Regions from separate parts of the Mesorhizobium sp. USDA 4413 genome, predicted to be linked through region 1. Evidence: predicted binding sites of a transcription regulator. Region 1 holds the regulator's gene; each other region holds the start of a gene.
What was found. Region 1 encodes PhoB, which activates phosphate uptake and scavenging genes when phosphate is short. Its sites were predicted from a motif close to TGTCATNNANCTGTCAT; they were not measured.
Positions count from the first base shown of each region.

Region 2: ACVMIM_RS05145 (DUF1045 domain-containing protein) is a predicted target of PhoB. The motif match lies at 1,948-1,964, and genes of this name have one in related genera.
Region 3: ACVMIM_RS08055 (ceramide glucosyltransferase) is a predicted target of PhoB. The motif match lies at 2,998-3,014, and genes of this name have one in related genera.

Region 1 is NZ_JBVPRP010000001.1:195,213-204,907, forward strand. Features, by position in the region: gene ACVMIM_RS00980 (sugar ABC transporter permease) at 1-1,124, opposite strand, end outside; gene xylF (D-xylose ABC transporter substrate-binding protein) at 1,346-2,386, opposite strand; gene ACVMIM_RS00990 (ROK family protein) at 2,756-4,000, shown strand; gene phoB (phosphate regulon transcriptional regulator PhoB) at 4,169-4,858, opposite strand; gene phoU (phosphate signaling complex protein PhoU) at 4,875-5,582, opposite strand; gene pstB (phosphate ABC transporter ATP-binding protein PstB) at 5,603-6,406, opposite strand; gene pstA (phosphate ABC transporter permease PstA) at 6,403-7,254, opposite strand; gene pstC (phosphate ABC transporter permease subunit PstC) at 7,258-8,244, opposite strand; gene pstS (phosphate ABC transporter substrate-binding protein PstS) at 8,308-9,366, opposite strand.
Region 2 is NZ_JBVPRP010000001.1:1,008,362-1,018,056, forward strand. Features, by position in the region: gene ACVMIM_RS05140 (alpha-D-ribose 1-methylphosphonate 5-triphosphate diphosphatase) at 1-970, opposite strand, end outside; gene ACVMIM_RS05145 (DUF1045 domain-containing protein) at 1,101-1,808, opposite strand; gene iolB (5-deoxy-glucuronate isomerase) at 2,042-2,854, opposite strand; gene ACVMIM_RS05155 (DUF3329 domain-containing protein) at 2,871-3,083, opposite strand; gene iolE (myo-inosose-2 dehydratase) at 3,148-4,062, opposite strand; gene iolD (3D-(3,5/4)-trihydroxycyclohexane-1,2-dione acylhydrolase (decyclizing)) at 4,099-5,943, opposite strand; gene ACVMIM_RS05170 (bifunctional 5-dehydro-2-deoxygluconokinase/5-dehydro-2-deoxyphosphogluconate aldolase) at 5,976-7,910, opposite strand; gene ACVMIM_RS05175 (SIS domain-containing protein) at 8,065-8,910, opposite strand; gene ACVMIM_RS05180 (Gfo/Idh/MocA family protein) at 9,160-9,695, shown strand, end outside.
Region 3 is NZ_JBVPRP010000001.1:1,633,398-1,643,092, forward strand. Features, by position in the region: gene ACVMIM_RS08035 (acetylornithine transaminase) at 1-374, shown strand, start outside; gene argF (ornithine carbamoyltransferase) at 391-1,302, shown strand; gene ACVMIM_RS08045 (Hsp33 family molecular chaperone) at 1,426-2,457, shown strand; gene apaG (Co2+/Mg2+ efflux protein ApaG) at 2,503-2,895, opposite strand; gene ACVMIM_RS08055 (ceramide glucosyltransferase) at 3,215-4,357, shown strand; gene ACVMIM_RS08060 (O-succinylhomoserine sulfhydrylase) at 4,401-5,591, opposite strand; SAM riboswitch at 5,648-5,725, opposite strand; gene ACVMIM_RS08065 (2'-deoxycytidine 5'-triphosphate deaminase) at 5,842-6,936, shown strand; gene ACVMIM_RS08070 (hypothetical protein) at 6,965-7,417, opposite strand; gene araD1 (AraD1 family protein) at 7,442-8,437, opposite strand; gene mmsB (multiple monosaccharide ABC transporter permease) at 8,639-9,695, opposite strand, start outside.

The DNA.
Region 1 (9,695 bases):
AGCGCATTGGTGGACGAATTCTGCCTGGCCGACGAGATCGCCGCCGCGATCGTCGCCAGAACGCCCATGATCATGAACACCTTCATGGTGATCCAGCGCGTGTTGATGCCGGCGAGGTTAGCCGCTTCCGGATTGCCGCCGATGGCAAAGACATAGCGGCCGAAGCGCGTGCGCTTGGTGACGAAGGTCATGATCAGGCCGACGGCGACCGCCATCAGCACCGGAATGGCGATGCCATGCGCGATGAACAGCCCGCCTTCGGGGACAGTGATGTTGTTGGCGGCGGCGTAGCGGTTCACGATGCCGACCGGCCACGGATAGGAGTTGGCGAGCCACACGGCACCCAGAATGATCGCGCAGGTGACCGTGGCAAGCAGCGTCTCGGCCCAGACCGGGCGCAGCGGGAAGCGGAAGCGCTTGCGCTGGACGCGGCCGTTGAAATGCATGAAGATGACAGCCAGGCAGGCGACGATGCCGACGACCCAGCTCCATGTGGCGCCGATCGAGCCCGCCGGGCCGCCGCCCATCAACTGGAAGGTGGCATCGAGCGGCGCAACGGTCTGGCCGCTGGTGACCCACCAGGCAGCGCCCCGCCATACCAGCAATCCGCCTAGCGTGACGATGAAGGCCGGCACTTCGAGATAGGCAATGATGAAGCCCTGGAAGGCGCCGATGATGAGGCCGAGCGCCAGGCCGATCAGCAATGCCAGCACCCAGATCCACGGGTTGCCGAGCTCAAGCCCGACGAAGCGAACCAGGAAATGCGCCTGGGCAAAGCCCATGACCATGCCGATCACGCCTTCGGCCGATCCGACGGACAGGTCGATGTTGCGCATGACGATGACCAGCACCATGCCGGAGGCCATGATCGCCACGGCCGACGTCTGCACCGACAGGTTCCAGAGATTGCGCGGCGTGAGGAAGGTGCGGCTGTCGAAGTCGAGCGGATTGACGCCAAGCCGCAGGCTGGAGATCACATGCAGCCCGATCCAGATCAGGAGCAGCGCGCCGATCATGCCGAGCATGCGGGTGTCGAGCTCGGTCGCCTTCAGGAACCTGGCGACGGCGCCGAGTTCTGACGCGCGCGCGGTGTCCGCCGGTTGCATGGACGTCGTGTCGGTCATGATTTCCTCCCGCCGGCTGGCGCGGATGCCTGGCCAAGCCTAGAAGCTATCCGCCAGAGGCGGAAACACAAATCTTTTGAGAAAACGCCGCGGCTTTAAAGCAAATCCCGGGAAAGGCGCGTAAGCGGGTTTCCGTCCGGGATTGCGGCAGCAGAGAGCTGGAGCGGTTCATTGAACCGCTCCAGCCTGCGGCGCAGGATTTCGGTCGAAAGTCGGCAAACTCAGTTGCAGACCTTGACGCTGCCGGCGGGCACGCCCGCGCAGACTTCGTCCTTCTTGATCCAGCCCGCGTCGATGACGACGTTGAGATTGTCCTTGGTGATCGCGACGGGCGTCAGGAACAGCGACTTGACGGTGTTTCCGCCAGGCGTGGTGAAGTCCTTGGCGCCGGCGATGTCGCCCATTTTCTTGCCGTCGGCGAGCTGCGAAGCGATCTCGGCGGCGTTCTTGCCGAGCTCGCGAGCGTCCTTCCACACGGACACGGTCTGCGTGCCGAGCGCGATGCGGTTGAGCGCCGCGTGGTCGCCATCCTGGCCGGAGACCGGAACGGTGCCGGCCAACCCTTGAGCCGTCAGCGCAGCGACGACGCCGCCAGCGGTGCCGTCATTGGCCGCCACGACCGCGTCAACCTTGTTGTCGTTGGCGGTCAGGAACTGCTCCATGTTCTTCTGCGCGTTGGCCGGCAGCCAGCCGTCGGTATAGGCCTCGCCGACATTCTTGATCTTGCCGCTGTCGATCGCGTCCTTCAGAACTTCCATGGAACCCGAGAACAGGAAGTCGGCGTTCGGATCGGCGCCCGAGCCCTTGATGAAGACGTAGTTGCCTTCGGGTTTCACCTTGAACACCTCGCGGGCCTGCATGCGGCCGACTTCCTTGTTGTCGAAGGTCAGGTAGAACACGTCCTTGTTTTCGATCAGCCGGTCGTAGCCGACGACCGGGATGCCCTCGTCGAGCGCCTTCTGCACCGCCGGGCCGATCGCCGAGGCATCCTGCGCCAGGATGATCAGCGCATTGGCGCCCTGCGAGATCAGGCTTTCGACATCGGTCAGTTGCTTGCCCGGATTGGACTGCGCGTCGGCCGAAATATACTTGTCGCCGGCGGCCTCGATGGCGGCCTTCATAGCCGCTTCGTCGGTCTTCCAGCGCTCTTCCTGGAAATTCGACCACGACACGCCGATCACCTTGTCCTTCGCCTCGGCGACCGACGCCAGCGTCAGCGACATGGCAACGCCCGCCAGGATGGCGGCTGCGAATTTCTTCATGATATCCTCCCTGCGCTCCGTATGGCGCGACCCAGACTGGCCCGAAGGCCGGTACAGAGGCTTTTTTTCGAGCCTCAAAAAAATAGTGGTCCAGTAAAACGACGCTGTCAACCGCGATCTTGATGGGTTTTGATGGGTTCAGGTATTTTTTTCGGCGTCCGCAATAAATAATGACATGGACCCGGGGTTCTGCCACAATCGACAAGCAATCCCAGGAAAAGTGCGCAGTGGTTTTTCCGCCCGGAATTGCGTCGGACCAAAAAGACGAACGGTTCGCCGTTTTCGGTAAATGGTGAACCGTCTAGCGTGTCAGCGACAGGCCATGGCATCATCACAAGGCCGCGATGACTCGGGAGGACGTGCGAGACAATGTCGGTGGGAATCCGCCACGACGATTTGCGCCGGCGCAACCGCGCCATGGTGATTTCGGCGGTGCGCCGCGCCGGCCAGCCGTCGCGCACGGAGATTGCCGCCACCACCGGGCTTAGCCACTCAACCATTTCGGCGATCTCCGCCGACCTGATCCAGGAGGGCATTCTCAGCGAAAGCAAGGCCAGCGAGCCGACGGCGTTGAAACGCGGCCGGCCGCAGATCGGCCTGGCGTTGAATCCCGAAGCCGCCGCTGTGCTGACCGTGGTGTTGTCGCTGAACTTCCTGTCGGTCGCTGTGATCGACTATGCCGGCCAGGTGGTTGCCGAGGAGCAGCTGCGCCTGGACACGCTCGTCATGCCGCGCGACGAGCTGATCGGCGAATGCCTGGCGATCGTCCGGCGCCGGCTGCATGATCCCGACCTTGACGTCGGCAGCGTCGCCCGCATCGCCATGGGCATTCAGGGCATCACCGATACCCATTCACGCGTCATGCTGTGGTCGCCGATCACGCCGCTGACCGACATCCCCTTTGCCGACATCCTGGAGAAGGAATTCGGCATCCCCGCCACAATGGAGAACGACTGCAACATGATGGCGGTGGCGCTGCAATGGCGCGATCCTGAACGCTATCGCGACGACTTCATCGCAATCCTCTTGTCGCACGGCATCGGCATGGGTCTGGTACTGAAAGGTGCGCTGTTCACCGGCACGCACTCCTCGGGCGGTGAGTTCGGGCACATGATCCACCGGCCCGGCGGCGCGCTTTGCCGCTGCGGCCGGCGCGGCTGCGTCGAGGCCTATGCCGGCAATTACGCCATCTGGCGCAGCGCCATGGGCATAAGCGAGGATGCCGCGCCGACGGATGTCGGCGACGCCGACATGCGCGCGCTTGCCGCGAAGGCCCGGCAACAGGACGGCCCCGAGCGCGAGGCCTATCGCCGGGCCGGCGAGGCGCTGGGCTTCGGCCTCGGCAGCCTGTTCGCGCTGATCGACCCGGCGCCCGTCGCCATGGTCGGCGTCAGCGCGGCCGCCTTCGACCTGATCGAGCCCGCGCTGAGGGAGGCGATCGCCCAGACCGCCGGCGGCCAGCACTCCGAATCGATCTCCTTCGACACCGAGCCGAACGAGCTGCCGCTGATCCGCGAAGGCTGCGCCATGCGCGCGCTGACCTTCGTCGACCAGGAGATTTTCGCGCCGGGAGGCCAGGCAAGAACCGGCACCGTCGGGAAGAACGTGGCCTAAGTAGGACCGAAAAATGCGAGCGCTGGGATATCCTGAGATTCAGGTCAAGCCGAGTCGAGAATGGTGGATTCCGAGAACCGGAACGGAGCGTACTTTTGGATACGTGATTACCGGAAGCGCAGGAAGCCGCCATTCGCAGGCCGGCATCACCTGAATATCAGGATATCCCTAGTCCTCGCGGATCGCGTAGCCCGCCCCCCGAATGGTACGTATCACGTCCGGCATGCGGCCGTTGTTGACCGCCTTGCGCAGGCGCCCGACATGGACGTCCACGGTGCGCTCGTCGATATAGATCGTCTCGCCCCAGACATTGTCGAGCAGCTGGCTGCGCGAGAACACGCGGCCGGGATGCCGCATCATGAATTCGAGCAGCCGGAACTCGGTCGGGCCGAGCCTGATCTCGCTCTTCTTGCGGTAGACGCGGTGCGATTCGCGGTCGAGCACGATGTCGCCGACCTTGAGCACGCTGGACAGCACCTCCGGCTTGGCGCGGCGCAGCAGCGCCTTGACGCGCGCCATGAACTCCGGCGTCGAGAACGGCTTGACCAGATAGTCGTCGGCGCCGGTCGAAAGGCCGCGCACGCGGTCGCTTTCCTCGCCCCGCGCCGTCAGCATGATGATCGGCAGCCGCTCGGTCTCGGGCCGCATCCTGAGGCGCCGGCAAAGCTCGATGCCGGAAACCGCCGGCACCATCCAGTCGAGCACGAGCAGGTCGGGAACGTTTTCCTGAAGGCGGATTTCGGCCTCGTCGCCGCGGGTCACCACTTCGACTTGGTAACCCTCGGATTCGAGGTTGTAGCGGAGCAGCACCCCCAGCGGCTCCTCGTCCTCCACCACCATGATGCGTGGCGCGATCATCGGGGTAACCTTTTCGTCAGGCCGCCGGCGCCGACATTGCCGTCTCGTCCTGCTTCGGACGGTTGGCGGGCAATTGCGTGCCGGTCAGCACATAATAGGCGTTCTCGGCGATGTTGGTCACATGATCGCCAATGCGCTCCAGATTCTTGGCGCAGAACAGAAGATGCGTGCAAGCGGTGATGTTGCGCGGATCCTCCATCATGTAGGTCAACAGCTCACGGAAGACGGATGTGTATTTGACGTCGATGCGTTCGTCGTCGTTGCGAAGCTTGGCCAGCGCCGTAGCGTCGCCCACCGTATATTCCTGGATCACGCCCTGCACCTGGATCAGCACCATCTGCGCCATGGAATCGATCGAGTGGGTGAGGTCGCGCGGCGCGGCGCTGACGCCGACCGAGCCGACGCGCTTGGCGATGTTCTTGGCGAGATCGCCGATGCGCTCGAGGTCGCCCGCCATGCGGATCGAGCCGACCACGTTGCGAAGATCGTCCGCCATCGGCTGGCGCTTGGCGATCAGCGTGATGGCGCGGTCGTCGAGCTCGCGCTGCCTTGCGTCCATGATCGCGTCGTCGGAAACGACGCGCTGCGCCAGCGCATTGTCGCTTTCGAGCAGCGCCTTGGTCGAGGCGCCGACCATCGAGCCGGCAAGGTCACCCATGTCGTTGATGAGCCGGCTGATCTGCCTCAGATCCTCGTCGAAGGAGGCGACGGTATGTTCGGCCATGATGATGTCCTCGTATGAGCTCAGCCGAAGCGGCCGGTGATATAGTCCTGCGTGCGCTTCTCGCGGGGCGAGGTGAAGATCTTCTCGGTCCGGTCGAACTCCACCAGCTCGCCCAGATACATGAACGCCGTCTGCCGCGACACGCGCGCCGCCTGCTGCATGTTGTGGGTGACGATGACGATCGTGTAGTCGGCCTGCAATTCGTCGATCAGTTCCTCGATCTTCGCCGTCGACAGCGGATCCAGCGCCGAGGCCGGCTCGTCGAGCAGGATGACCTCGGGCTTCACCGCCACGGTGCGGGCGATGCAGAGCCGCTGCTGCTGGCCGCCGGAGAGGCTCTGGCCGCTGGCATTGAGCTTGTCCTTGACTTCGCTCCAGAGCGCGGCGCGCTTCAGCGCCGACTCGACCCGGTTGTCCATCTCGGCTTTGCTGATCTTCTCATAGAGCCTGACGCCGAAGGCGATGTTCTCATAGATCGACATCGGGAACGGCGTCGGCTTCTGGAACACCATGCCGATCTTCGTGCGCAACAGGTTGAGGTCCTGCGAACGGTCGAGGATGTTCTTGCCGTCGAGCAGCACCTGGCCCTCGGCGCTCTGCTTCGGATAGAGCTCGTAGATGCGGTTCAAGACGCGCAGCAGCGTCGACTTCCCGCAGCCGGACGGGCCGATGAAGGCCGTCACGCTGCGCTCGGGCAGGGACAGGTTGATGTCCTTCAGCGCCTTCGACTGGCCATAGTAGAAGTTGAGGTTCTTGACCTCGATCTTGGCCTTCTCGACGGTGGCATCGGGTGCGTTAAGGTCGGTGGACAACATCGGTTTCATCTGTCCTCTCTGCGTCCGGTCAGGCTACGGGCGAAGATGCTCAGCCCGAGAACCGTCAGGGTGATTATGAGTGCGCCCGTCCAGGCCAGCTGCTGCCATTCCTCGTAAGGGCTGAGAGCGAACTGGAAGATGGTCACCGGCAGGCTGGCCATCGGGGCATTGAGATTGCTCGACCAGAACTGGTTGTTGAGCGCGGTGAAAAGCAACGGCGCCGTCTCGCCCGAGATGCGGGCGATCGCCAAAAGGATGCCGGTGACGATGCCGGACAGCGCCGCGCGGTAGGCGACCGAGCGGATCACCACCCAGCGCGGCGCGCCGATGGCGGTGCCGGCCTCCCGCAGCGCGTTGGGCACGAGGTTCAACATGTCCTCGGTGGTGCGCACCACGACGGGGATCACCAGGATCGACAGCGCGACGGCGCCGGCGATCGCCGAGAAGTGCCCCATCGGCCGCACCATCAGCTCATAGACGAACAGGCCGACGATGATCGACGGCGCCGACAACAGGATGTCGTTGATGAAGCGCACCACCGTCGTGAGCCGCGAGAAGCGTCCGTACTCGGCCATGTAGGTGCCGGCCAGCACGCCGATCGGCGTGCCGACGACGATACCGATGATCGTCATGATGATGCTGCCATAGATGGCGTTGAGCAGGCCGCCGGCATCGCCGGGCGGCGGCGTCATTTCCGTGAACACCGCCAGGTTCACCCCGGAAAGCCCCTTGTAGAGGAGGGCGCCGAGGATCAGCGCCAGCCAGGCCAGCCCGATGCCCGCCGCGATGATGCACAGCGCCATCATCACGGCATTCTTGCGTTTGCGGCTTCGGTGAAGCGATTGGGCAGTCGACATCGGTCAGGCTCCGGTGCGGCTATCGATGCGCAACAGCATGTAGCGTGCGAGCGCGAGGATGATGAAGGTGATGATGAACAGGATCAGGCCGAGCGCCACCAGCGAGGACGTATAGAGCGCGCCATCGGCCTCGGTGAATTCGTTGGCGATGGTCGCCGAGATGGTCGTGCCCGGCGCGAACAGCGAGGCGCTGATGCGATGCGCGTTGCCGATGACGAAGGTGACGGCCATCGTCTCGCCGAGCGCGCGGCCGAGGCCGAGCATGACGCCGCCCATGATGCCGACGCGGGTATAAGGGATGACGACGCGCCGCGTCACTTCCCAGGTCGTGCAGCCGATGCCGTAGGCCGACTCCTTGAGCACGGCGGGAACCGTGTCGAACACGTCCTTGGTGATCGAGGTGATGAAAGGCAGCACCATGATGGCCAGGATCAGCGACGAGGTCAGCAGGCCGATGCCGTAGGGCGGGCCGGCAAACAGGCTGGAAAGCCCCGGTATGCCGTGGAAAATGCTGATGATGAAGGGCTGGATCGTCGTCTGCAGGAACGGCGCGAAGACGAACAGGCCCCAGATGCCGTAGATGATCGAGGGAATGCCGGCGAGCAGCTCGACCGCGATGCCGATCGGGCGCCTGAGCGGGCGCGGGCAAAGCTCGGTCAGGAAGACGGCGATGCCGATGCCGATCGGCACGGCGATGAGGATGGCGATGGCCGAGGTGACGATGGTGCCGTAGATGGGCGCTAGCGCGCCGAAATTCTCGGTGACGGGGTTCCAGGATTCGGTGGTCAGGAAGGAGAAGCCGAACTTCGACAGCGCCTCCCACGATCCGGCGATCAGCGAGATCGCGACGCCGCCGAGGAGAACCAGCACGAGGATGGCGGAAGCGCGCGTGGCTGCCCGGAAGACCATGTCGGTGACGGCGAAGCGGCGCACTGTCGCTTCCCTGGTCCGCATGGCGGATGATGTCGCAGCTTCGGAAACGGCCGTCATTGAGCCCCTCGCATTCGAAAGAGACAGGAGGGCGCCGAAGGCGCCCTCCTTATTCGCCAAGAATTACATGCCGGAGTAGAGCGGCTTGCCGTTCGCGTCGACGATGTCCTTGCTCCACATCTCCTCGACGCTCTTCACGACGGCGTCGGGCATCGGAACGTAGTCCAGGCTGGCGGCCAGCTCGTCGCCCTTGGCATAGGACCAGGCGAAGAATTTGAGCGCTTCGGCCGTGGCCGCCGCGTCGTCGGGCTTCTTGTAGACGAGGATCCAGGTGGCCGACGTCATCGGCCAGGATTCGGCGCCGGCCTGATTGGCGAGGATAACGCCGTAGCCCGGCTGCGAGCTCCAGTCGGCATTGGCCGCGGCGGCCGAGAACGCGGCGGCGGTCGGCTCGACCTTCTTGCCGTCCTTGTTCACCATGTCGGCATAGGTGAGCTTGTTCTGCTTGGCATAGGCATATTCGACATAGCCGATCGCGCCGCCGGTCTGCGAGACGTTGTTGGCGACGCCTTCATTGCCCTTGGCGCCGATGCCCACCGGCCATTCGAGCGCGGTGTTGACACCGACCTTCGACTTCCAGTCGGCGCTGACGTCGGCCAGGTAGTAGCTGAAGTTGAACGTGGTGCCCGAGCCGTCCGAACGGTGGACGACCGCGATCGCCTGGTCGGGCAGCTTGACGTCGGGGTTGAGCTTCTTGATCGCTTCGTCGTTCCAGTTGGTGATCTTGCCGGAGAAGATGTCGGCCAGTGTCGGACCGTCGAGCACCAGTTCGCCCGGCTTGACGCCTTCGAGGTTAACGACCGGAACGATGCCGCCCATCACCATCGGGAACTGCGCGAGCCCGGTGGAGTTGAGATCCTCGCCCTTCAGCGGCGCGTCGGAAGCGCCGAAGGTCACGGTCTTGGCCTTGATCTGCTTGATGCCGCCGCCGGAGCCGATCGACTGGTAATTGAGACCGATGCCGGTCTCCTTCTTGTAGGCGTCGGCCCACTTCGCATAGATCGGATAGGGGAAGGTGGCGCCGGCGCCGGAGATGTCGGCAGCCATCGCGGCCGCCATGCTAAGGGTTGATGCCGCAGCCATTGCAATCGCAACGGCCGCCGAGCGGATGAAATGTCTCATGTGGCCTGCTCCTGTTCGGAAGATGGTCTTTCGGCACCCGTTCTATCGGCGCCCGGTGAGCGCAATAGCCCTCGATTATTACAGTCGCATGACAGTTTCGTGTCAGCCTGGTAACGCCTGAAAAGGGGATGTCCGGAGAGATCCGCGGCGGCCCCGAGAGACCGGCCGGAGTTTGCCCCGGGAATCAGTAACTTGTCTGACTTTTGAATAAAAAATTATCCCGGCGGCCGGGTCGCGGCCGCCGGGAAATAAAATCCGGACGAGAGCGCGTTGCCCGAACGCCAGAGCGGATCATGGCTTGGCCATCGCCGAAAACAGGGTCCGTTGGG
Region 2 (9,695 bases), 810 kb from region 1:
AAATCCCTTCGACGACATCACCGAGGAAGAAGGCCGACTGGATCAGGCTGAAGGGGATGTAGTCTGAGGACAGGATGTCGAGCAGGCCGTCGGCGGCAAGCGTGCGCGCCGAGACATTGCCGGAATGCGAGGCGCCGCGCATGACGTTCGGCGCGCCCATCAGCACGCCGAGGCCCGCCGCCTTCGAGGCCTTGGCCGCTTCTTCCGTCGTCGGGAACTCGGCGACGCGCACGCCCTGCTCGACCGCTTCGTCGACATGGCCGGCGGTTGCATCGTCGTGGCTCGCCAGCACGATGCCGCGCCCATGGCAGGCGGCCGAGATGAAGACACGGTTCGGACCGGAATTGCGGGCCGATTCCGCCATCCGCTTCTCGCAGAATTTCTGGAAATCGCGGTCGGTCAGCTTCAGCTTGCGCTGGTAGTAATAGGCATAAGTCTCAAGATTGACGAACTGGCGCTGTCCAGGCGCATGGTCCATCAGCGAGGCGAGCTTCACCCGCTCGTCGGTCTCGAAATTGGCGAAGGCCTCGAGGCAATCGGGTGCGGAAACCTCGCAGCGCAGGTGGATGAAATGGTCGGCCCTGAGCCGATCCTGGCGCACGCTGTCCTCGATCGCGTCGGCCAGCTTGCGCACGTCGTCGGACTTCAGGTCGGCGTCCTCGTCCATGCCGACGCGCAAGGCGTCGAGCACGGTGGTGATGCCGGCCGTCGCGACCTGGGCATCATGGGCAAGCACGGCGGCGATCGGGTTCCAGCGCACTTTCGGGCGCGGCGCGTAATGGCCCTCGAGATGGTCGGTGTGCAGCTCGACAAGACCCGGGATGATGTAGTCTCCGCCCATGTCCTCGCCGGCGCGGGCGGCCCCCGGCTCTATGGCGGCAATCAGGCCGTCGCGCAACAGAAGCGAGCCCTCGACGATTTCGTCGGGCAGCACGATGCGGGCATTGGTGAGAACGGTTTCGGCGGTCATCTCGGGCGGTCCTATCTCGAACGGTCGGCGATCAAATCAGAGCAGTTCCAGGAAAAGTGCTTTGCGGTTTTCCATCCGGAATTGCGTAAAAACTAAAGACAGGGCGGTTCAGCGTTTCCGCTGATCCGCCCTAGGCGGTTTTGCGGGCCGGGCTGCGGCCAAGCGCATGGTGGGAAAGCACCATGAACGGGGCGCCGGGCTCGCTTTCGACGAACAATGTCAGCGCATCCACCGGCACCGGCTGCCGCAGCACATCTGAAAACAGGCCGTCTATCGCCGCGCGCAGCCGTGGGCTTTCCTCCGGTCCGACGCGCCCCGACAGCGTCATGTGGAAGCGGAACGTGTCGAAGACGTAAGGATAGCCCCACTGGCAGAGGTTGCGGAACTCGTCCGGCTTCAGCGCATCGGGGCTGCGGCGCTCGATCTCGGCCTCGGTCAGCGGCGCGCGGAATCGATCGAAGGCGCGCACCACCTCGCCGGCGAAATCGTTGAGCGGCGCGAACTGCGTTTCCGGCACCAGCGCGAAGAAGCCGTCGATCTGGCCGACGACCAGGCGCGGAATAACGACCGGCGGCGTCGCCTCGGCGAAACTGTCGAGCGCGGCGCGCAGCGAGGCTTCCGTCTCGTTTGGCGCCAGCCGGAACGGCGCCTTCAGCGTGGCATGGAACCCGTAACGCCTGGCGGAGGCGGTGTGGAAGGCGACTTCCGCGGCCGACAGATCGCCCACGGCCTCCACCGGCCGCGTCGCCGTGCCGAACGGGTCGCGGCCCAGCCAGTTGGCGGCAATGCGCGCCAGCTGCTCGTCCTGCCCGGGGGTGTAGTAGATGGCGTAGCGCATCGGCGTTCCTCGTCAAGCGCGCTGCGCCCCGAAGGATCATGCGACGCGCTTCAAGTCATTGTTTCGGCAAGTCGTGGACCCAAAAACGCCGGAGCGCTTGCGGCGACATGCAGCGGAACCGCTGCCATAGGTGATTTCCATGACGGATTGACGAAGCTTCATGGGTTTTCGAAGGCAAGTCCAGCACAGAGCGCGTTAGCCGACGATTTTTCCGGACTGGACCAATCCGCCGGTCAGGCCTTCATCAGCCATTCGTGCTCGGCCGCGTTGTGGAATTTCCACGTCCGCTTCGGTCCGGCCATGACGTTGAGGTAATAGAGGTCGTAGCCGTGGCAGGCCGCGCAGGGGTGGTAGCCCTTCGGCACCAGCACGACATCGCCGTCCTCGATCGCCATCGCCTCGTCCAGCTCGCGCACGCCGTTGCGGTCGGCATCGGTGTAGACGCGCTGGAAGGCAAAGCCCTGCGGCGGGTTGAGGCGGTGGTAATAGGTCTCCTCGAGATAGGATTCGGCCGGCAAATTATCCTGGTCGTGCTTGTGCGGCGGATAGCTGGAGGTATGGCCGCCGGGCGTGATGACCTCGACCACCAGCAGCGAATCCGCCGGCTTGCCCTCGGGCAGGATGTTGGTGACGTAGCGCGTGTTGGTGCCCTTGCCGCGCACTTCCTGGCCGAGATCGTCCGGTCCGATGACGCGCACCGGCAGTCCGCCGCCAAGACCGGGCGCCGAGCAGACGGCGAGCTCCAGCTCGGTGTCGGCGGTCACCGACCAGTCGGCGCCTTGCGGCACATAGACCGACCAGGGCTTGCCTTCGAAGGGCGACATGCGCTCGCCCAGCAGGCCGAGATCCTTGCCGCCGGCCGACGCCTTGCCCTTGCCGGTGACGAAGACCAGGCAGACCTCGCGCTCGCCCGTCTTGCCGGACGCCGTCTCGCCGGGACGAAGCCGATGCAGATCGAAGCCGACATAGGTCCAGCCGGCGCTCTGTGGCGTGACGTGGGCGACGTGGCCATGGCCCTTGTCGGCCTTGACGAGAAGTTTCGACATGCTGGCCTCCTTTGGATCATTCCTTCGGCTCGGCCGGAGGCTTCGTCTCCTCGGCCGGCCTGTAGAGATAGAAAAACTGCCACACGGCGTAGCCGGCGAAGCCGAGCGCGATGACGCCCCAGAACGGCGTGCCGGACGCAAACTCGATCACCGACCAAACAAGGCAGACCGCCACGACGGCGATGCGGCGCCAAAGTGGCCGGAAGAAGGGGTGCTCATAGTCTTTCATCACGCCAATCCAGGATTTTGCCCAAGCGCACCAGATAGACCGGGCGCCTCGACTAATCCACTGTTCAGGCCGGAAAGCCTTGCGTCTCCACCGTGTAGCCTGCAGCCGTCATCACCCGCATCAGCTCCTTATGGCCGACCTGAGCCATCCTGATCGGCGGGTTCTTCTTCGGGTCCTGCTCGGCCTCGACCACGAACCAGCCTTCATAGCCGTAGTCGGCGAAGCGCTGGACGATGGCGCCGAAGTCGAGCGAGCCGTCGCCCGGCACGGTGAAGGCGCCGAGCGCCACGGCATCGAGGAAGGACTGTTTCGAGCGGTTCAACCCGTCGATCACACCCATGCGGACATCCTTCACATGGACGTGGTTGATGCGCTTGTGGTGTTTGTCGATGGCGCGCAGCACGTCGCCGCCAGCGAATGCGAGATGGCCAGCGTCGAGCAAAAGCGGAATGCCTTCACCGGAGTTGCGCATGAAGGCGTCGAGCTCCGGCTCGGTCTCGACCACCGCCGCCATGTGGTGGTGGTAGGAAAGCGGCATGCCCTGCTCGGCGCACCATTCGCCGAATTCGGTGACGCGCCGGCCATAGGCCCTCATCTCGTCGTCTGAAAGCTTCGGCTTGGTGGCCAGAGGCTTGGAGCGGTCGCCCTGGATGGAGCGGCCGACCTCGCCATAGACGATGCAGGGCGCGTCGACCGCCTTGAACAGGTCGATCATCGGCTGGATGCGGTCCTTGTTCTTCGCCAAATGCTCGTCGACCAGCGTGCCGGAGAACCAGCCGCCGCAAAGCGTCACGTCCGCCTCCTTCAAGATCGGCAGCATCACCTTCGGGTCGTTGGGGAAGCGGCGGCCCATCTCCATGCCGGTGAAGCCGGCCGAGCGCGACTGGCGCAGGCATTCCTCCAGCGACACATCATCGCTCAGCTCCACGAGATCGTCGTTCCACCACGCGATGGGGGACATGCCCAGTTTGGCTTTCAAGTCGTCACTCCAATGTCGGTTCGTTGTGAGGCCGGTTCAGCCCTGGCGGCTGCCCACGGCTTCCTCATATTTCTTGCGCGCGGCATTGACCTGCGGTCTCGACGAGACCTGCGGCACGGCGACATCCCACCAATGGCCGCCGGCCTCGGTCGAGACCAGCGGATCGGTGTCAATGACCAGCACGGTGGTCTTGTCGTTCTTCTTCGCCTTGGCCAACGCCGTTTCCAGTTCGGCGATCGACGCCACCTTCTCGGCGACGGCACCTAGGCTTGCCGCATGCGCGGCGAAGTCGACATCGGGCACCACCTCGTGGCGCGCGTCCTTGAGCAGATTGTTGAAGTTGGCGCCGCCGGTCGCCATCTGCAGCCGGTTGATGCAGCCGAAGCCCCGATTGTCGAGGAGCACGATGGTGAGCTTTAGGCCAAGCATCACCGAGGTGGCGATCTCGGAATTGAGCATCAAATAGGAGCCGTCGCCGACCATGACGACTACCTCCTGGTCGGGCTTCGCCATCTTCACGCCGAGGCCCCCGGCGATCTCGTAGCCCATGGTCGAGAAGCCGTATTCGGCGTGGTAGGAGCCCGGCGCGCCTGCCTGCCAGAGCTTGTGCAACTCGCCCGGCAAGCCGCCGGCGGCATGCAGCAAGGTGACCCCAGAACCCATGGCGCGCTGGACAGCGCCGATCACCTGCGCGTCGGACGGATAGGCCACGTTGGTCGAGGCCGTTACCTTGGCGGCGGCGGCCTGCCACTCCGTCTTGCCTTTCAGGGCATTGTCAGTCCAGGCGCTCGGCGCCTTCCAGCCCTTCAGCGCGGCACTCAGTTCGGAAAGCCCTTCGGCCGCATCTGCGACCAGCGGCAGCGCCCAGTGCTTGCCTGCGTCGAAGACCTGGGTATTGAGCCCGATGATGGTGCGGCCGGCATTCTTGAACAGCGCCCAGGAGCCGGTGGTGAAGTCCTGCAGGCGTGTGCCGACAGCAAGCACGACATCAGCCTCCTCCGCCAGCCGGTTGGCGGCGGAGGTGCCGGTGACGCCGACGGCGGCCATGTTGAGCGGATGATCGTCGGGCAGCGAAGATTTGCCGCCTTGCGTCTCGCAGACGGGAATGCCGGCGCCCTGCACCAGTTTCGCCAGTTCGCCGGAAGCCTGCGAGTAGAGGACGCCGCCGCCGGCGATCACCAGCGGCTTCTTGGCGCCCCTCAGCGCCGCGACGGCCGCCGCCAGCTCATTGCGGTCCGGGCGCAGCCGGCGCGGCGCCCAGACGCGCTCGACGAACAGGCTCTCGGGATAGTCGTAAGCCTCGGCCTGCACGTCCTGGCAGAGCGAGAGCGTGACCGGGCCGCATTCGGCCGGATCGGTCAGCACCTGCATGGCGCGGTTCAGCGCCGGGATGATCTGCTCCGGGCGCGTGATGCGGTCGAAATAGCGCGACACAGGGCGGAAGCAGTCGTTAACGCTCGCCGTGCCGTCGGAGAAGTCCTCCGCCTGCTGCAGCACCGGGTCCGGCAGGCGGTTGGCGAAGACATCGCCCGGCAAGAACAGGACGGGCAACCGGTTGACATGGGCGAGCGCGGCGGCCGTCACCATGTTGAGCGCGCCGGGGCCGATCGAAGAGGTCGCGGCCATGAAGCGGCGGCGGAAATTGGCCTTGCCATAAGCGATCGCGGCATGCGCCATCGCTTGCTCGTTATGGGCGCGGAAGGTCGGCAGCTCGTCGCGCACCTGATAGAGCGCCTCGCCGATGCCGGCGACATTGCCATGGCCGAAGATCGCCCAGACGCCGCCGAAGATCGGCACCGTCTTGCCGTCGATCTCGGTCATTTGCCGGCTGAGAAAGCGGGTCAGCGCCTGCGCCATGGTCAGGCGGATTGTCTTGCTCATGGTGTTTCCTCCGCAATCCTTCGCCGGTCTTGTTATGCGGCCTTGCGGCCGCGCGCGGCAAGCCACGCCTCCGTCAGCTGCTCGAAACGCGCCGCCATGTCGGCGACCGCCTCGTCATCCGACATCTTGCCGGCCAGCCATTGTTCGGCGGCGTTGACGAAGATGGTGCGACCGACGGCAAATCCCTTGACGATCGGCGCCTTGGCGGTTGCCGCGAAGGCCGCCACCAGCTCGTCCTGCGGCGCCTCCAGCCCGAGCAGCACGACGCCTCGGCACCACGGATCGTTCCTGACGATCACCTGTTCGATCTTTGCCCAGGCGCCTGCCGAAGCCTGCGGCTCCAGCTTCCACCAATCGGGCTTGATGCCCAGCGCATAGAGCTCTTCCAGCGCGCGCGGAATGGTGGTGTCGTCGAGCTTGCCGTGCTTGCCGGCGATGATCTCGACCAGCAGTTCCCGGCCGACTTTCCGCGCCGCCTCGAACAGCGCGCGCAGCTTCTGCTGCTGCTCGCTCTTCAGCGCTTCCGGGTCGTCCGGATGATAGAAGCACAGGCATTTGATGCAGTGGTCGACCGGCCATTCGGCGAGCTGCGAGCCGATATCCTGCGAGAACTCGAAGCGCAGCGGCCGCGACCCGGGCAATTCGACCGGGCGGCCGAGCCAGGCGAAGGGATGGCGGGCGAATTCGAACATCGCGTCGCGGCCGTATTTCTCGTCGATCAGCATGCCGTAGCCGTCCCGGCCGGCGGCGACCTTTGCCGCCGCTTTGACGGTCAGCACCTTGAAATCGGGGATGCGCGCAATATCGCCGCCGACCTTGGCGGCAACGTCTTCCAACTGCACGCGATGGTCGCAGGCTAAAGCCATCAGCGAGGGAATGTCGCGCCTGCGCGTCGTCGCCCAATGAATGTGGTTGATCGCCTCGTCCTTGCGCAGCGCCAGGTGCTTGCTGCCCTGCTTCAGGAAGAACTGCAGCTCCTCGAAGGTCGGATATTCCGGTGCGCAGAGCAGGCGCGAGACGGCGAAGGCACCGCAGGCATTGGCCCAGGTCGCGGCGGTGGCAAAGCTTTCGCCGCCCAGCCAGCCGCGCAGGAAACCGGACATGAAGGCGTCGCCGGCGCCGAGCACATTGTAGATCTCGATCGGAAAACCCTTGCCGACGATGCCGTCCTCGAGATCGTCGCTGATCGGCCCGTCATAGACGATGCAGCCCTTGGCGCCGCGCTTCAGTACGATGGTCGCCGAAGAAATCCCGCGGATCGTCTTCAGCGCGCTCAGGCAATCGTCGGCGCCCGAAGCGATCATGATCTCTTCCTCGGTGCCGACGATGAGATCGCAGTCCGGCAGCACCGTCTTCAGCTGTGCCGAGACGCGGTCGGATTTGACATAGCGCTCGAAACCCTCGGCATGGCCGGCAAGGCCCCAGAGGTTCGGGCGATAGTCGATATCGAACACCACCTTGCCGCCCTTGGCCTTCATCAGGCGGATCGCCTTGCGCTGCGCGGCATCGGAATTGGGCCGCGAGAAATGCGTGCCGGTAACGACCACCGAGCGGGCCGAAGCGATGAAGGCCTCGTCGATATCCTCTTCGGCCAGCGCCATATCCGCGCAGTCGGAGCGGTAAAAGATCATCGGCGAGACGCCTTCGCTCTCGACCGAAAGCAGCACCAGCGCCGTCAGCCGTTCCTTGTCGGTCTTCAAGCCGTCGACCGAGACGCCTTCGCGCCGAAGCTGTTCGCGGATGAAGCGGCCCATCTGCTCGTCGCCGACGCGGGTGAGCAGCGCCGAGCGCAGGCCGAGCCTCGCCGTGCCGACGGAAATATTGGCCGGACAGCCGCCCACCGACTTGGCGAAAGAGGTGATGTCCTCCAGCCGCGAGCCGATCTGCTGGCCATAGAGATCGACCGAGGCGCGGCCGATGGTGATGACGTCGAGCGGCGGATATTTCCCTTCCACGGCTTCGCCCATTCGAACCTCCCATCGGCCTTGTTGTGCAGAGCAGCGTCGTTTTGGACAGCGCGCGCCGGCGATGGCGTGGTGTCGTCAATATGAAATATTAATTCCAATCTACAGTCAATATGGAATGAGCGTTCCCAAGCCGAAAAGCGCTTCTCGGCGAGGCTCAGCCCTTGCGCCGGCGCCCAGCTTCGCGGCGCTTCTCACCCACGGCGACGGTCAGCGCCATTGCCAGCGCCATCGTCGCCGAGATTGAGCGGAAGCCGCCGAAATCGGCCTCGGCGACCTCGAACCAGACCTTGGCGAATTGCGCCAGCGGCGAGAAGGAAGAGTCGGTTATCGCCACGATCGGCACCCCTTGCTCGGCGATCGAGCGCGTCTCCTCGATGGTCGCCGGCGCGTAAGGCGAAAAGCTGATGGCGATGACGGCGTCGCGCGGCGTGGCGAAGCCGATCATCTCGGCATTCAGGCCGGCGGCCGATTCCACCAGCTGGTTGCGGATCTTGAGCTTGCCCAGCGCATAGGCGATGTAGGACGCGACCGGATAGGAGCGGCGCTTGGCCAGCACATAGATCGTCTCGGCCTTCGCCAGAAGCGCCACAGCCTCCTCGAAATGCGCATCGTTGAGCGAGCGCGAAATGTCTCCCAGCGAGGTGCTGGCGGCGGCGACGAAGCCGTCGAAGATCGCCCGATGGCCGCCGCCTTCCTCGGCCTTGGCGCGCAGCGCCGCCAGCCGCTCGTCATAAGAGGAATTGCGCTCACGCAGGCGCTCGCGGAAAACCTGTTGCAGGCTGGTGAAACCGTCGAAGCCGAGCTGCTGGGCGAAGCGGATCAACGTCGAGGGCTGCACGCCGGCCGAAGCGGCAATGCTCGCCGCCGTTCCGAAGGCGATGTCGTCGGGATTGTCGAGCGCATAGGCGGCGATCTGCGCGATGCGCTTCGGCAGGCTCGCACGCCGGTCCAGGATCGTCGCGCGCAGCGTTTCGAAATCGCGAGGCACCCGTTCGTCCATCGTCGCTCCGTCCGCGCGCATATGCTCTGTCCCTCTCCTGCCTCATCATAGCGAGTTCGCGCAAGAACACCATAAAAAATGATTTGTATGTTCCATTCGCAACCAAAATGGACTAATTCATCCATAACAATATTTTCCCGGAGCGATTCCGCTTTCACGGAACCGCTCCATCTGTTTGTTGACGCAATTCCGGACGGAAAACCGCTCGACACTTTTCCTGGAATTGCTCTGGCGCGGAGACAAATCGACATGGTCGGAGTGGGCCTCATCGGCACGGGCTTTATGGGCAAGTGCCACGCCATCGCCTGGAACGCGGTGGGCACCGTCTTTCCCGATGTCGAGAAGCCGAGACTGGTGCATCTGGGCGAGGTGAATGACGAGCTTGCCCGGCGCAAGTCCGGCGAGTTCGGCTTCGCAAAAGGCTCTGGCAACTGGCGCGCTGTGGTCAACGATCCGGAGGTCGATGTTATCTCGCTGACCACGCCCAATCAGTTCCATCCCGAGATGGCGATCGCCATCCTCGAAGCCGGCAAACATCTGTGGTGCGAGAAGCCGATGGCGCCGAGCTTCGCCGAGGCCGAGGCGATGGCGAAGGCTGCGAGAAAATCCGGCAAGGCCGCCGTGCTCGGCTACAATTACATCCAGAATCCTGCCATCCGCCATATCGGCGCGCTGCTCGAGGAAAAGATCATCGGCGACGTCAACCTTGTGCGCATCGAGATGGACGAGGATTTCATGGCCGACCCGGAGGCTCTGTTCTTCTGGAAGCACGAGGCTTCGTCCGG
Region 3 (9,695 bases), 1.4 Mb from region 1:
GCAATCCGCTGGCGATGGCGGTCGGCAACGCCGTGCTCGACGTGGTGCTGGCCGACGGCTTCCTCGAGGACGTGCAGCGCAAGGCGCTGCTTCTGAAACAGGGACTGGCTGGGGTCGCGGACGAATTTCCCGAGGTCATCGAGGGCATCAGGGGAACCGGCCTGATGCTCGGGCTGAAATGCGCCATGCCCAACACCAAGGTGAACATGGCGCTGCGCGACCAGCACCTGCTTGCCGTGCCGGCGGGCGACAACGTCATCCGCCTCCTGCCGCCGCTCACCGTCACCGACGAGGAGATCGGCGAGGCGCTGAAGCGCATTCGCGGCGGCGCCAAGGGTCTGACCGACGCGATTGCGGCCGAAGCCGCGAAATAATTTCTGGAACCTGCCGATGAGTGTCCGCCACTTCACCGATCTATCCGCCGTTTCCGCGGGGGACCTGCGCATCATGCTGGACGACGCGGTGGCGCGAAAGACCAGGCTCAAGGCGGGCGAGCGTTCAAAACCGCTCGATGGCAAGGTGCTGGCCATGATCTTCGACAAGCCGTCGACGCGCACGCGCGTGTCCTTCGATGTCGGCATGCGCCAGCTTGGCGGCGAGACGATCATGCTGACCGGCACGGAGATGCAGCTCGGCCGCTCGGAGACGATTGCCGACACAGCAAAGGTGCTGTCGCGCTATGTCGATGCCATCATGATCCGCACCACCTCGCATGACCGGCTGCTGGAGCTCACCGAGAATGCCACCGTTCCGGTCATCAACGGGCTGACCGACGACACGCATCCCTGCCAACTCATGGCCGACATCATGACCTATGAGGAGCATCGCGGCCCGGTTGCCGGCAAGACCTTCGCCTGGACCGGCGACGGCAACAATGTGCTGCATTCGCTGCTTGAAGCCTCGGCGCGGTTCCGCTTCAACCTCAATGTCGCGGTGCCTGAGGGCAGCGAGCCTTTCGAGAAATATGTCGACTGGTCGAAAGCCAATGGCGGCAAGGTCCGGTTTGCCAAGTCCGCCGAGGAAGCCGTCGACCAGGCCGATTGCGTCGTCACCGACAGCTGGGTCTCGATGGGCCAGGAGCATCGCGCCCGCGGTCACAACGTCTTCCTGCCCTATCAGGTCAATGCGGCGCTGATGGCAAAGGCCAAGCCCGACGCATTGTTCATGCACTGCCTGCCGGCGCATCGCGGCGAAGAGGTCACAGACGAGGTGATCGACGGGCCGCATTCGGTGGTGTTTGACGAAGCCGAGAACCGGCTGCACGCCCAGAAGGCGGTGCTGGCCTGGTGCCTAGGCGCTTGAGAAGGACGGACCTGACCGCTTCCGGTCCGATCGGGGTCAACTTGATCTGGGGATATGTGATGCCTATTTGCGGGCCATCACGTAAATTGAACGCGCTTCGACGCATGCGGCTCACAGGGCGGCATGGCTGCGCCCCGGAGTTTTGTCATGTTGGAAACCCAGACCTTGGCTGAGCATAAACCCCAACTCGGTGAATTCGGCTTCGCCGGCGACGACCACGTCGTGCCTTACGAAGTGGCGCCGCTCGATGTGCGTGGCCGTACCGTGCAGCTCGGGCCGATGCTCGACGCTATCTTGAGCCGCCACAATTATCCCGAGCCGGTCGCCCGCCTGCTGGCGGAGGCCTGCGTGCTCACCGTGCTGCTCGGCACCTCGCTGAAGTTCGAGGGCAAGTTTATCCTGCAGACCCGGACCGACGGTCCGGTCGACATGCTTGTGGCCGATTTCACCACGCCGCATGCGCTGCGCGCCTATGCGCGCTTCGATGCCGACCGGCTGCAGGCGCTGACCGACGCCGGCGAGACCTCGCAGCAGGCGCTGCTTGGCAACGGCGTGCTGGCTCTGACCATCGACCAGGGCGCGCATATGCAGCGCTACCAGGGCATCGTCCAGCTCGACGGCACCTCGCTGGAGGACGCCGCGCGCACCTATTTCCGCCAGTCGGAGCAGATCCCGACCGACATCAAGATGTCGGTCGCCAAGCTGGTGACGCCCGGACCCGCCGGCGCGCGCGAGCAGTGGCGCGCCGGCGGCATCCTGGCGCAGTTCCTGCCGCAGGCGCCGGAGCGCATGCGCATCCCCGATATTTCGGGCGGCGACGGCGACGACCGCGAGGTGACGGACCATCCGGCCGACAATTCCTGGCAGGAATTGCTGGCGCTGCTGGGCACCATCGAGCCGACCGAGCTGATCGACCCGACGGTGGGCGCCGAGCGGCTGCTTTATCGGCTGTTCCATGAGCATGGCGTGCGGGTTTTCAGCAGTGTGCCGGTCGCCGATCAGTGTTCCTGCTCACGCGACAAGATCCGCGGCATCCTCGAAGGCTTTTCGGCCGAGGAGATCAAGGAGTCGACCGAGGACGGCGGCATCCATGTCGCCTGTGAGTTCTGCTCGACGCAATACGACTTCGACCCGGCCGAATTTGCGGCGGACTAACGCCTCCTCCTTCTCCCCGTTTTACGGGGAGAGGGAGCCAATCGCCTAATTCACCGTCCTCTTCGTTCCCGGCATGTCGAGCGAGAAAGCCGGAATGGCGATATCGAACGTCTCGCCCCTGCCGTTGCGCATCGTGTAGTGGCCGACCATGATGCCCGACGGCGTCGAGAGCGGGCAGCCTGAAGTGTATTGATAGCTGTCGCCCGGATTGAGTTCCGGCTGATCGCCGACGACGCCGGCGCCGCGGACCTCCTCGACCCGGCCCTGGCCGTCCGTGATGTGCCAATAGCGCGATAAAAGCTGCACGAATTCGTCGGAGCGGTTGTCGATCGTCACCTGATAGCCCCACACATAGCGGTTCTGGGACGGATCGGAGCGGTCCTCCAGATAGAAGGGCCTGACCAGCACTTCGATGTTGCGCGTCACTGCGCGATACATGGGCCACTCCGGTTGCCGCCGCGGAACATTCGTCGCGCTTCGCTGTTGGACGCGCAGCGCCGACCATCCTTCCAGCCTTGTAGCGCACGTGCCGAAAAACAATGTCATTTAAGTGACACATGACAATGTTGGTGTGCACAAACGGTGCCGGGCGACTCGGGCGCTCTGTCGACTGATGAAACGGCCGCGTGCGGCCTAGAGCAATTCCGGGAAAACTGTGAGCGGTTTTCCGTCTGGAATTGCTTGAAAACAAAGAGATAGAGCAGGTCGCCGTTTCCCACAAACGGTGAAACGCCCTATCGGGAGTGACCAGATCTCGATGGAACTGACTATCGCAGCCGGCCTGGCTTCCTCAGCCCTTCTCCTCTCCAACCTCGCCAGCATCCTGCTCGCCTCGTCGCGGCTGAAAAGGCGGCATGTCATTGCGCCGCCCGACGGCGCGCAACCGGTCTCGATCATCGTTCCTTCTCGTGGCGTCGAGCCGTTCACCCAGGAGACCCTGCAGCGCGCCTTCTCGCTCGACTGGCCTCGCTATGAGCTGATCTTCTGCGTCGCGCATGCCGAGGACCCGGTAGTGCGGCTCATCGATGCGGCGATCGCGCGCCATCCCAAGGTTCCGGCGCGGCTCCTGATCGGCGACGACCGCATCAGCGCCAATCCCAAGCTCAACAACTGCGTCAAGGGCTGGCAGGCGGCGCGGCACGACTGGGTGATCCTCGCCGATTCCAACGTGCTGATGCCCAAGGACTATGTCCAGCATCTGGTCGCGGCGTGGCGGCCGGATACCGGCCTCGTCTGCTCGACGCCGATCGGTTCACGGCCGGACGGTTTTTGGGCTGAAGTCGAGTGCGCCTTCCTCAACACGCTGCAGGCGCGCTGGCAGTATGCCGGCGAGGCGCTCGGCCTCGGCTTCGCCCAAGGCAAGAGCATGCTGTGGAACAAGCCGATGCTCGATGCAAACGGCGGCATCCAGGCTTTGGCCGCCGAGATCGCCGAGGATGCGGCGGCCACCAAACTGGTCAATGGGATTGGCCTTCACGTCCGTCTCGTCGCCTCGCCCTTCGAGCAGCCGCTGGGCCAGCGCACCTTCGCCGAAATCTGGTCCCGGCAAGCGCGCTGGGCGCGGCTGCGTCGCGTCACCTTCCCGCTTTTCTTTGCGCCCGAGATTCTGACCGGCGCGGTCGTGCCGCTGATTTTCGCGCTGATCGCGGCGGCAAGCGCCGGCGTCGGCCTGCCTACCACGGCGCTTTGCGTGCTGGCGGTCGCCTATGTGCCGGAATGTCTGCTCGCCCGGTCCAAGGGCTGGTACCTGTCGCCGCGCAGCATCACCGCGATGATCGCGCGCGACGTCATGCTTCCCGCCATCTGGGCGCGCGGCTGGCTCGGCGGCGCGGTCGAGTGGCGCGGCAACGCCATGACCATCCGCAGCAAGGCGATAACCGAGCTGGAGGAGATCGCGTGAGCCAGGGCTGACGCGTTCTCCTGTCCAATTTGCAGCTTGCTTCCTACTTGGCCGCCCTCAGCGCCTGCTCGATGTCCTCCAGCAGATCGTCGGTGTCCTCCAGGCCGACGGAAAGCCGGAGTGTACCCGGTCCTATGCCGAGTTCGGCCCGCGCGTCGTCGCTGAGGTTCTTGTGCGTCGTCGTCGCCGGGTGGGTGATCAGGCTCTTGGCGTCGCCGAGATTGTTCGAGATCAGCACGATGTCGAGCGCGTTCTGGAAGGCGAAGGCCGCCTGCTTGCCGCCCTTGACGTCGAGGCAGATCAGCGTCGAGCCGCCAGACATCTGCCTCTTCACGACATCCGCCTGCGGATGATCGGTCCGGCCCGGATAGATGACGCGGGCGATCTCCGGTCGGCCGGCGAGGAAATCGGCTATCTTGCCGGCGCTCTCGGTCTGCTGACGCACGCGCAGCGGCAGTGTCTCCAGGCCTTTGAGCAGCGTCCAGGCGTTGAAGGGCGAGAGGCTTGGGCCGGTGTGGCGGAAATAGTCGTGCAGGTTCTCGTCGATCCACTTCTTGTCCGAAAGGATGACGCCGCCGAGGCAGCGGCCCTGGCCGTCTATATGCTTGGTCGCCGAATAGACGACGACATGGGCGCCGAGCTGCAAGGGCTTCTGCTGCAGCGGCGTGGCGAAGACATTGTCGACGATGACGCGCGCGCCGATCGAATTGGCGAGCTTGGCGACCGCGGCAATGTCGACCACCTCCAGTGTCGGATTGGTCGGGCTTTCGAGGAAGAACAGCTTGGTGTTCGGCCTTACCGCCTTTTCCCAATTGGCGATATCAGTGCCGTCGATGAGCGCTGCCTGGATGCCGTAGCGCGGCGCCAGCGTCTCCACCACCCAGCGGCAGGAACCGAACAGCGCGCGCGCCGCGACGATGTGATCCCCGGCCTTGACGCTGCAGAGCAGGGCGGCAGAAACGGCGGCCATGCCGGAGGCGGTGGCGCGGGCATCCTCGGCGCCTTCCAGCGCGCACATGCGCTTCTCGAACATGTCGACGGTCGGGTTGGCGTAGCGCGAATAGATGAAGCCCGGCTCCTCGCCCTTGAAGCGGGCTTCCGCCGCCTGGGCCGTCTCGTAGACATAGCCCTGGGTAAGGTACATCGCCTCGGCGGTCTCGCCATATTGCGAACGCAGCGTTCCGCCATGCACGAGTGCCGTCTGAGGTTTCCAATTGCGCTTCTTGGTGCTCATAGCCTTGCTTCCAGACACAAAAAAACCGGCCGCGAAGTCGCAACCGGTCCATATAGCCTTGCGGCTCGACGGTCCTTTAGCGACTTGTTTAACGTGGCTGCAAGCCGACCGGCCAAATCACCACGGGATAACGACCCTTTAGACCCCTGCCGCGCTTGCGTCAATTGCCGGCTTCATTAAGAGGGTTGTACCAGCCGGGCGGCAAGAGCCTCCTCAGGTCCTCGCCCGGCCTTGTGAACGGAGCCAGCCTTTGCGGCAGACAGGCATTCTTCCGGATCAGGACATCGCGGCGCTGTTCGAGGCCAATGCGCTGAAGTCGCCGCGCGCGCTCGACACCGACCAGATCCAGCCGGCGAGCCTCGATCTGAGGCTCGGCGACAAAGCCTATCGCGTGCGCGCATCCTTCCTGCCGGGTCCCGACCATCTGGTCGCCGACAAGCTCGAGCGGCTGAAGCTGCACGAGATCGACCTCACCCGGGGCGCGGTGCTGGAAACCGGCTGCGTCTATATCGTGCCGCTGCTCGAAAGCCTGGCGCTGCCTGCGAACGTGTCGGCCTCGGCCAATCCCAAGAGCTCGACCGGGCGGCTGGATATTTTCACGCGCGTCATGACCGACCGCGGCCACGAGTTCGACAAGATCGCCGCCGGCTATCAGGGGCCGCTCTATCTCGAGGTCAGCCCGCGCACCTTCCCGATCGTCGTGCGGGCCGGCTCGCGGCTGTCGCAGATCCGCTTCCGCACCGGCAATGCGGTGCTCTCCGAGAGCGAGTTGCGCGACCTGCATCGCGCCGAGATGCTCGTCGCCACCGAGCCGCCCAACATTTCCGGCGGCGGCATCGCGCTCTCCATCGACCTTGACGGCGACAAGGACGGCCTTGTCGGCTATCGCGGCAAGCACCACACCGGCCTTGTCGACGTCGACAAGCGCGCCGCGCAGGATGTTGTCGATTTCTGGGAGCCGATCTACAAGAGCGGTGCGGGCGAGCTGGTTCTCGATCCGGACGAATTCTACATCCTTGTCAGCCGTGAGGCGGTGCATGTGCCGCCGCTCTACGCCGCCGAGATGACGCCCTTCGATCCGCTGGTCGGCGAGTTCCGCGTCCACTATGCCGGCTTCTTCGATCCGGGCTTCGGCCATTCCGCCGCCGGCGGCAGCGGCAGCCGCGCCGTGCTCGAAGTGCGCAGCCACGAGGTGCCTTTCATCCTCGACCACGGCCAAATCGTCGGCCGCCTCGTCTACGAGCACATGCTGAAGCGTCCGCAGGCGCTTTACGGCACCGATCTCGGCTCGAACTATCAGGCGCAGGGCCTCAAGCTCTCCAAGCATTTCCGCGCCACGCGCTGAGGTCGGCGCAGGCTTGGGCACCGAAGGTTCAGCCGCGAAACAGAAACTCCTTCGCTGCGCCCAGGCAGGCGTGAAAGTGGCCGATGAAAAGCAACTCGCGCACACTCAGGCGCTTCCTGCCCCAAAATCCCGGAGTCAGCTTCGTCTGATCAAGCGGAGAGCTTGAGCCTGCCCCTACCGGAAACAACTGCTTGTCCAGGCATCCGAGCACATAGGCTCGCGCGGAGTCGATGCCACAGGCTTTGGCCCTGTCGTTCAAGTTGTCGCCGCGCAACGCGAACGTCATACGATCCGTGTTGCGCATCAGAAAGCTCGCTTGCGCTTTCGAATAGCCGGTGGCCAGAAGCCGGGTCGTCATCTTCGATCGGGCCTGGCTGTAGGACTCCGGGCTGCACTTCCCGGCGCTATAAGCCGTGGAGGACATGCAGGCGAGGGCGATCGCCGAGACTGTCAACGAGACGCCGATCCGCTTCCGGTCCATTTGCTTCCCGGCCTCGGCGCTGCCTCACAGCGCCTTGACCGCCACCGTCACCGGCTTTTCGATCTCCAGCGGATTGCGCAGCGGCAGGCCGAAATCCGGCGCCTCGATCTCGAACGTGTCGCCCGCCTCCGTCCGGACGCCGTCGGCGAAGGAGAGCGTCGCGGTGCCGAACATGTGCACATGCACGTCGCCCGGCTGGCGGAAGGCCGAATATTTGAAATGGTGGTGCTCGAGATTGGCGATGGTGTGCGACATGTTCGCCTCCCCCGACAGGAACGGCTTTTCCCAGAGCAGCTTGCCGTCGCGCCAAATGCGCGACGCGCCGCGTATATCGGCCGGCAGGTCGCCGATCAGTATCTCGGGGCCGAACGAGGCGTTGCGCAGCTTGGAATGGGCGAGGAACAGATAGTTCACCCGCTCCGTCACGTGGTCGGAAAACTCGTTGGACAGCGTGAAGCCGACGCGGAACGGCGCGCCGTCGTCGCCGATGACATAGATGCCGGCGATCTCCGGCTCCTCGCCGCCGTCCTGCGCGAAGGCTGGCGACATCAGCGGCGCGCCGGGCGCCACCGCCATCGTGCCGTTGCCCTTGTAGAACCATTCCGGCTGCACGCCGACCTGGCCCTTGGCGGGCTTGCCGCCTTCGAGCCCCATGCGGAACATCTTCATGGAATCGGTGAGTTCCTCCTCGCCGCCCTCGCTGAGCTTCTTGTGCATGGAATCGCGCGTCGCCGCGGAGCCGAGATGGGTGAGGCCCGTGCCGGTGAGATGCAGATGCGCCGGGTCCGGATGGTTGATCGGCGAGACCAGCCTGCCCCTCTTGTAGACGGCATCGAGATCGATCGTCTCGCCATAGCCCTTGCGCTCGATCAGCGCTTCGAGCCCGGTGCCGGTGCGCGCGGCCTCCATGGCCAGCGAGTAGACGCTGCGCGCGCCGTTGATGACCCTGGTCTTGCCGCCGCCATTGCGGGCGACGACGCGGATCGTCTCGGCGTCGTCGAGGATCTGGGAGATCAGCATGTTCAATCCTCTCTCATTTCTGTCGGCTGCCTGCGGGCGAGCCTTACCGGGCGCGGCGTGGAGCGATCCACGCCGCGGTTGAAACTCTTCGTCCGGATTGCGCTCGCGAGCCTGGTCCTTGTCGGGACTTCTTGACGCCGACGGGCTGCCGGCGGCTTCGCGATCTGAAACCCGTATGCCTCCTGAACCTTGTTCCGGCTCTTAAGCCTTGTTCTTGTTGTAGACGTCGAAGATGACGGCGCCGAGCAGCACCAGGCCCTTGACCACCTGCTGCCAGTCGACATTGACGCCCATGATCGACATCCCGTTGTTCATCACGCCCATGATGAAGCCGCCGACCACGGCACCGATCACCTGGCCGACGCCGCCCATTGCCGAGGCGCCGCCGATGAAGACGGCCGCGATGACGTCGAGCTCGCTGCCAAGACCGGCGGCCGGCACGGCCTGGCCGAGGCGCGCGGCGATGATCAGGCCGCCCAGCGCCGAGAGCACGCCCATATTGATGAAGACGAGCAGCGTCAGCCTTTCGGTGTTGATGCCCGAGAGCTGCGCGGCCTTGGCGTTGCCTCCCATGGCGTAGATGCGGCGGCCGATGGTCATGCGCTTGGTGACGAAGACGAACAGCGAGATCAGCACGCCCATCACCAGCAATACGACCGGCAGGCCCCTGTAGCTGGCGAACTGGAAGACCAGGAACAGCGCCAGTGCGCTGCCGACCAGCGTCTTGATCACGAACAGCGGGAAGGGCTCCGCCTCATAGCCATGACGCTCGCGCTTGCGCCGCGTCCTGAAGCCGAAATAGGCGTAGGCGAGCACCGCGATCAGGCCGAGCACGATCGTCGTCATGTGCAGCGTCAGGCCGCTGCCGACGATGGTCTTGCCCGCGGCGTTGACCGTCGGCGGAATCAGCGTCAGCGGACCGATGACGTCCGGGATGAAGCCCGAGCTCAGCGCCTTGAAGCTGTCCGGCAGCGGCCCGACCGAGGAACCGCCGCCAAGCAGCGCCTGGCAGATGCCGCGGAAGATCAGCATGCCGGCAAGCGTCACGATGAAGCTCGGTATCCGGTGATAGGCGATCCAGTAGCCTTGCGCGGCGCCGATCAGCGCGCCGACGATCAGGCACACGATCGACACCACCAGCGGATTCGAGAATATGCCGAGCGGCCAGATCACCATCATCATCGCCGCAAGCGCGCCGATGAAGCCTGCCACCGATCCCACGCTGAGATCGATATAGCCGGCGACGATCACCAAGAGC